Rhodopseudomonas palustris: one gene and its partner. The main gene of each other region encodes a partner of the protein of the gene in region 2 in a complex. Links are inferred from orthologs where the notes say so. Each region holds a gene or a part of one and is shown on either strand. Other genes may lie near its edges.

The links. The genes of interacting proteins can lie anywhere in the genome.
Region 1: the proteins of secA (region 2) and secY are in contact, whole or in part, in a crystal structure (PDB 3DIN), measured with the Thermotoga maritima proteins. The link is inferred for Rhodopseudomonas palustris from one-to-one orthologs. Residues at the interface, in WP_004082002.1 of Thermotoga maritima: Glu261, Ala262, Arg263, Lys300, Ala301, Arg302, Thr303, Ile304, Ile305, Leu323, Tyr324, Asp325, Pro326, Val329, Ser330, Tyr333, Ile336, Lys340, Phe345, Val349, Glu363, Phe364, Tyr374, Ser375, Gly376, Gly377, Glu393, Ile395, Thr482, Ser483; in WP_004081795.1 of Thermotoga maritima: Glu108, Gly109, Glu110, Glu111, Ala236, Glu237, Arg238, Arg239, Ile240, Thr241, Ile242, Gln243, Tyr244, Ala245, Arg246, Arg247, Val248, Thr249, Gly250, Arg251, Arg252, Val253, Tyr254, Gly256, Ala257, Ser258, Thr259, Tyr260, Leu261, Pro262.

What each region holds. Positions count from the first base shown.
Region 1 is NZ_CP058907.1:3,556,680-3,559,684, reverse strand. Bases 17-2,954 are described here. They hold secY (preprotein translocase subunit SecY), read left to right. Parts: upstream 17-788; coding sequence 789-2,120; downstream 2,121-2,954. Other genes in these bases: HZF03_RS16250 (adenylate kinase), read left to right, coding at 2,117-2,954; rplO (50S ribosomal protein L15), read left to right, coding at 151-636; rpmD (50S ribosomal protein L30), read left to right, coding at 17-138. Also shown: more of rpmD, read left to right, coding at 1-16; more of HZF03_RS16250, read left to right, coding at 2,955-3,005. UniProt on the Escherichia coli protein: The central subunit of the protein translocation channel SecYEG. Consists of two halves formed by TMs 1-5 and 6-10.
Region 2 is NZ_CP058907.1:553,161-556,638, reverse strand. Bases 27-3,437 are described here. They hold secA (preprotein translocase subunit SecA), read left to right. Parts: upstream 27-396; coding sequence 397-3,237; downstream 3,238-3,437. Other genes in these bases: HZF03_RS02580 (peptidylprolyl isomerase), read right to left, coding at 27-54. Outside these bases: more of HZF03_RS02580, read right to left, coding at 1-26; HZF03_RS02570 (L,D-transpeptidase family protein), read right to left, coding at 3,478-3,478. UniProt on the Escherichia coli protein: Required for protein export, interacts with the SecYEG preprotein conducting channel.

The DNA of each region.
Region 1 (3,005 bases), 3.0 Mb from region 2 along the record:
CATCACTCGCAGCGCGAGACGCTGATCGGCCTGAAGCTGAACAAGATCGGCCGCGTCGCCGAACTGCAGGATACGCCTGAAGTTCGCGGCATGATCGGCAAGGTGCAACACCTCGTCCGCGTCGTCGACGAGAAGTAAGGAGACAGGGCGATGAAGCTCAGCGAGATCGCCGACAACGTCGGTTCGCGCAAGAAGCGCATGCGGATCGGCCGCGGCATCGGTTCGGGCAAGGGCAAGACCGGCGGCCGTGGCGGCAAGGGCCAGACCGCGCGTTCGGGCGTGCGCATCAAGGGCTTCGAGGGCGGTCAGATGCCGCTGCATCGTCGCCTGCCGAAGCGTGGCTTCAACAACATCTTCGCGCTCGAATTCGCCGAAGTGAATCTCGACCGCCTCCAGGAGGCCGTCGACTCCAAGGCGATCGACGCCGGCAAGGTGGTCGACGCCGCGGCGCTGGTCGATGCGGGCGTTCTGCGCCGCGCCAAGGACGGCGTCCGTCTGCTCGGCCGCGGTGAGCTCACCGCGAAGCTGAACATCGAAGTGCACGGTGCGACCAAGTCGGCGATCGCCGCGGTCGAAAAGGCCGGCGGTTCGGTGAAGATCCTCGCCCCGAAGGCGGAAGAAGGCGAGGCGGCGTAATATCCCCGTCAGCGCCCGCTGTTATAGCGGGCGCCCGGCTTCGCCGGTACGGTGGATTTTTCGACGCGCTCGCACCAAATTGAGGCCCGGCGCCGGCCCGACCGCCGCATCTGGCGGCGGATCGGGACGAGCAGCGCGGGAGAAAGCCGGATATGGTCTCAGCAGCTGAACAACTAGCGGCAAACCTCAACTTTTCTGCGCTTGGTAAAGCCGAAGAGCTGAAGAAGCGGATCTGGTTCACGCTCGGCGCGCTGCTGGTGTACCGCTTCGGCACCTACATCCCGCTGCCGGGCATCGACCCGAACGTGTGGGAGCAGGTGTTCCGCCAGCAGGCCGGCGGCATCCTCGGCATGTTCAATATGTTCGCCGGTGGCGGTATCCACCGCATGGCGATCTTCGCGCTCAACATCATGCCGTACATCTCGGCATCGATCATCGTGCAGCTGCTGACCACCGTGTCGCCGCAGCTCGAAGCGCTGAAGAAGGAAGGCGAGAGCGGCCGCAAGACGCTCAATCAATACACCCGCTACCTCACCGTGATCCTGGCGCTGTTCCAGTCCTACGGCATCGCCGTCGGCCTCGAAGGCGCGGGCAATGTGGTGTCCGACCCGGGCATGTTCTTCCGGCTGTCGACCACGATCACGCTGACCGGCGGCACCATGTTCCTGATGTGGCTGGGTGAGCAGATCACCTCGCGCGGCATCGGCAACGGCATTTCGCTGATCATCCTCGCCGGCATCGTCGCCGAGCTGCCGTCTGCTCTGGCGAATATGCTTGAGCTCGGCCGTCAGGGCGCCCTGTCGACCGGCCTGATCCTGGTCGTGCTGGTGATGGCCGTCGTCGTGATCGCCTTCATCGTGTTCATGGAGCGCGCCCAGCGCCGTCTCCTGATCCAGTATCCGAAGCGCCAGGTCGGCAATAAGATGTTCGAGGGCCAGTCCTCGCATCTGCCGCTGAAGCTGAACACTGCCGGCGTGATCCCGCCGATCTTCGCGTCGTCGCTGTTGCTGCTGCCGACCACGATCGCGAACTTCAACGCCGGCAGCGGGCCGGAGTGGTTCCAGTGGATCGTGACCCAGTTCGGTCACGGCCGGCCGCTGTTCCTGCTGTTCTACATCGGCATGATCGTGTTCTTCGCGTTCTTCTACACCGCGATCGTGTTCAACCCGACCGAGACCGCGGACAATCTGAAGAAGCACGGCGGCTTCATTCCGGGCATCCGGCCGGGCGAGCGCACCGCCGAGTACATTGATTACGTGCTGTCGCGCATCACCGTGGTCGGTGCGATCTACCTGGCGATCGTCTGCTTGATCCCGGAGATCATGATTTCCTACGCCTCGGTCCCGTTCTATTTCGGCGGAACTTCGCTTCTGATCGTCGTCAGCGTTACGATGGATACGGTGGCGCAGGTGCAGGGCTATCTGCTGGCTCACCAGTATGAAGGCCTGATCAAGAAGTCGAAGTTGCGGGGGCGCAAGAAATGAGACTGATCCTCCTCGGACCGCCTGGCGCGGGCAAGGGCACGCAGGCGGGCCGTCTGGTCGAGCAGCACGGCATCGTGCAGCTCTCCACCGGCGATATGCTGCGCGCCGCTGTCGCGGCCGGCACGCCGATCGGCCTCAAGGCCAAGGATATCATGGCGGCCGGCGGTCTGGTGCCGGACGAGGTGGTGATCGGGATCATCTCCGACCGAATCGACCAGGATGATGCCGCCCAGGGCTTCATCCTCGACGGCTTCCCGCGCACCGTGCCGCAGGCCGAAGCGCTGGATCGTCTGCTCAAGGACAAGGGCTTCGATCTCGATGCCGTGGTCGAGCTCAAGGTCAATGAAGGCGCGCTGCTCGACCGGGTCGAGACCCGCGTCGCCGAGATGCGCGCCCGCGGTGAGGAGCCGCGCGCCGACGACAACGCCGAAGCGCTGGCCAAGCGTCTGTCCGCCTACCGGGCGCAGACCGAGCCGCTGGTCGACTACTACTCCGAGAAGCGCAAGCTGCTGACCGTCGACGGCATGATGACGATCGACGAGGTGACCCGCGAGATCGGCCGGGTGCTCGATGCGGTTCGCGCCGCCGACGCCAAGAAGGGTGCCAAGGCGAAGGGGACCAAGGCCTCCCGCGCCAAGCGCGCCGTAAAGACCGCCAAGAAGGCTGCGACCAAGGGCAAGGCCGCCAAGTCCCCGGCCAAGGCCCCCAAGAAGGCTGCGGCGAAGCCAGCGGCTAAGTCGGGCGCGAAGTCCGGTTCGGCCAAGAAGTCTTCGGCCAAACAGACGGTTGGCAAGAAGTCCTCAGGCAAGACGGCTGTCTCCAAGAAGGCTGCCGGCAAGCCGGCCGCTTCCAAGGCAGGCAAGGCTGCGGTCGGCAAGACCGCGA
Region 2 (3,478 bases):
GCTGATGAGGCCGGCGCGCAGGCCGGATGAGACTGCGTTGGACGCAGGTGTCATGGAAAATCCTTGTCTTGAAAGCCGGGGTGTCGGGGCGGCGGAACAGTCACCCAATCGCGGTGCCTTGGCAACGCGAAAACTCTGTCAAAATGATGAAATCCTTGAAAGGCGGGCGCGTTGACAACCCTCAGGCCCAGCCATATCTGTGCCGCCACAGGCTCGGGTCGGGCGGTCGTCGCGCGACCGCACCCTGGGCAGCCGGCCCTCGGATTGCTGGATTACCAATCATTTCGCGCGCGCACCTGTATCCTGATAGGTGCCTGAGCGTCACGATGAGTTGATAGTGGCTCGAGCGAACGGCATCAAGGCTGCGAAGTCACACCGCAACAACAGGAAGCTGGCATGATCGGCGCGCTCGCCCGCAAACTCTTCGGCTCCGCTAACGACCGCAGGGTCAAGGGCTACCAGACGCGGGTTGCCGCGATCAATGCGCTCGAACCGGAACTGGCCGCGCTGTCCGACGAGGCGCTGCGCGCCCGTACCGCTGAATTCCGCGCCGAGCTCGCCAACGGTAAGACCCTCGACGACCTGCTGGTACCGGCGTTCGCCACCGTCCGCGAAGCCGCCAAGCGCACGCTCGGCCAGCGCCACTTCGACGTCCAGCTGATCGGCGGCATGGTGCTGCACGAGGGCGACATCGCCGAGATGAAGACCGGCGAAGGTAAGACCCTGGTCGCGACGCTCGCCGTGTACCTCAACGCACTCGCCGGCAAGGGCGTCCACGTCGTCACCGTCAACGATTACCTGGCCAAGCGCGACTCCGGCTGGATGGGCCAGATCTACGGCTTCCTCGGCATGACCACCGGCGTGATCGTGCATGGGCTCGACGATGCCCAGCGCCAGGCGGCCTATGCCTGCGACATTACCTACGGCACCAACAACGAATACGGCTTCGACTATCTGCGCGACAATATGAAGTACCGGCTGGAGGACATGGTCCAGCGCGGGCACAATTTCGCGATCGTCGACGAAGTCGACTCGATCCTGATCGACGAAGCCCGCACCCCGCTCATCATCTCCGGTCCGCTCGACGACCGTTCTGACTTCTACAACACCATCGATACCTTCATCCCGCGACTCGACAAGTCGGACTACGACGTCGACGAGAAGCAGCGCACCGTGACGCTGACCGAAGCCGGCATGGAGAAGATCGAGACGCTGCTGCGCGATGCCGGCCAGCTGCGCGGCGAGTCGCTGTACGACGTCGAAAACGTCTCGGTGGTGCACCACGTCAATCAGGCGCTGCGCGCCCACGCGCTGTTCCAGCGCGACAAGGACTACATCGTCCGCAACGACGAGGTGGTGATCATCGACGAGTTCACCGGCCGCATGATGCAGGGCCGGCGCTATTCGGAAGGCCTGCACCAGGCGCTGGAAGCCAAGGAGCACGTCACCGTCCAGCCGGAAAACCAGACGCTGGCGTCGATCACCTTCCAGAACTACTTCCGGATGTACGACAAGCTCGCCGGCATGACCGGCACGGCGGCCACCGAGGCCGACGAGTTCTTCGACATCTACAAGCTCGAAGTGGTCGAGATCCCGACCAATCTGCCGATCGCCCGCCTCGACGAAGACGACGAGGTGTATCGGACCCAGCAGGAGAAGTACGCCGCGATCCTCGCCGAGGTCGAGCGCGCCAACAAGCGGATGCAGCCGGTGCTGGTCGGCACCGCTTCGATCGAAAAGTCCGAGGTGCTGGCCGAGTATCTGAAGAAGAACGGCTACAAGCAGATCGACTTCACCGACCCGAAGGGGATGGACAAGCTGTACGCAGCCGCCCGCGCCGGCAAACCCGCGAAGCTGTTCGCGGTGCTCAACGCGCGCTTCCATGAGCAGGAAGCCTACATCGTGGCCGAAGCCGGCGTGCCGGGCGCGATCACTATCGCCACCAACATGGCGGGCCGCGGCACCGACATTAAGCTGGGCGGCTCGCTGGAGATGCGGATTCAGCAGGAAGCCGCGCACATCACCGACGAGGCCGAGCGGGCGGCGAAGATCACCGAGATCAAGGCCGACATCGAGCGCTTCCGCGACATCGTGCTGAAGGCCGAGGACGAGATCGAGATCGAGCCCGCCAAGGGCAACAAGCCGGCCAAGACCGCGAAGCGTCCCGGCGGCCTGTACATCATCGGCTCCGAACGCCACGAGAGCCGGCGTATCGACAACCAGCTGCGTGGCCGTTCCGGCCGTCAGGGCGACCCGGGGCGCTCCAAGTTCTTCCTGTCGCTGGAAGACGACCTGATGCGGATCTTCGGCTCCGATAAGCTCGACACCATGCTGACCCGCCTCGGCCTGAAGGAAGGCGAGGCGATCATCCATCCTTGGATCAACAAGGCGCTGGAAAAAGCGCAGCAGAAGGTCGAGGCGCGCAACTTCGACATCCGCAAGAACCTGCTGAAATTCGACGACGTTCAGAACGACCAGCGCAAGGTGATCTTCGATCAGCGCATCGAGCTGATGAAGGAAGACAGCGTGGCCGAAACGGTCACCGACATGCGCCACACCTACATCGAAGACCTGGTGGCCAAGTACGTGCCCGAGCACGCTTATGCGGAGCAGTGGGACGTCGCGGGGCTGAAGGCCGAGGTCGAGCGCGTGGTCGGCCTCGACATTCCGGTCGACGAATGGGCCAAGGAAGAAGGTATCGCCGACGAGGAGCTGATCACGCGACTGGAGCGGGTGTTCGACGAACACATGGCCGCCAAGGTCGGCCAGTGGGGCTCGGACGTGATGCGCTACGCCGAGAAGAGCATCCTGCTGCAGACCCTCGACCATCTGTGGCGCGAGCATCTGGTGATGCTCGATCACCTGCGTCAGGTGATCGGCCTGCGCGGCTACGGCCAGCGCGATCCGCTGCAGGAGTACAAGTCCGAAGCCTTCAATCTCTTCCAGGAAATGAGCTCGCATCTGCGCGAGGCGGTGACGGCGCAGCTGATGCGGGTCGAGATCATTCCGCCGGATCAGCCGCAGGAACTGCCGCCGATGGAAGTCCACAAGATGGACCCCGACACCGGACAGGACGAGATGGCGCTCGCCAATGTCACGCTGGCGCCGGCACAGACCACCGACAAGGCGGACCGCGATCCGAACAAGCCCGAGACCTGGGGCAAGGTCGGCCGCAACGAAGACTGCCCGTGCGGAAGCGGCAAGAAGTACAAGCACTGCCACGGCCGCTACGCTTAAGGTGTCGCCAAGCAGATCAAGCGAATAAGCAATGCCCGGCCTCGCGCCGGGCATTTTGCTGTCTGGAGCTCTGGCCCGCAGCCGTCATTCCGGGGCGCGCAGCGAAGCTGCGCAAACCCGAAATCCGGAGATTGTTGAAATCCCTGGTGGTGCCCCGCACGGCGAGTTCCGGGTTCGCTCACTGACGTGAGCGCCCGGAATGACTGGCCGATGGACTTTGCGGAAGAGAGCGCGCCGCCTT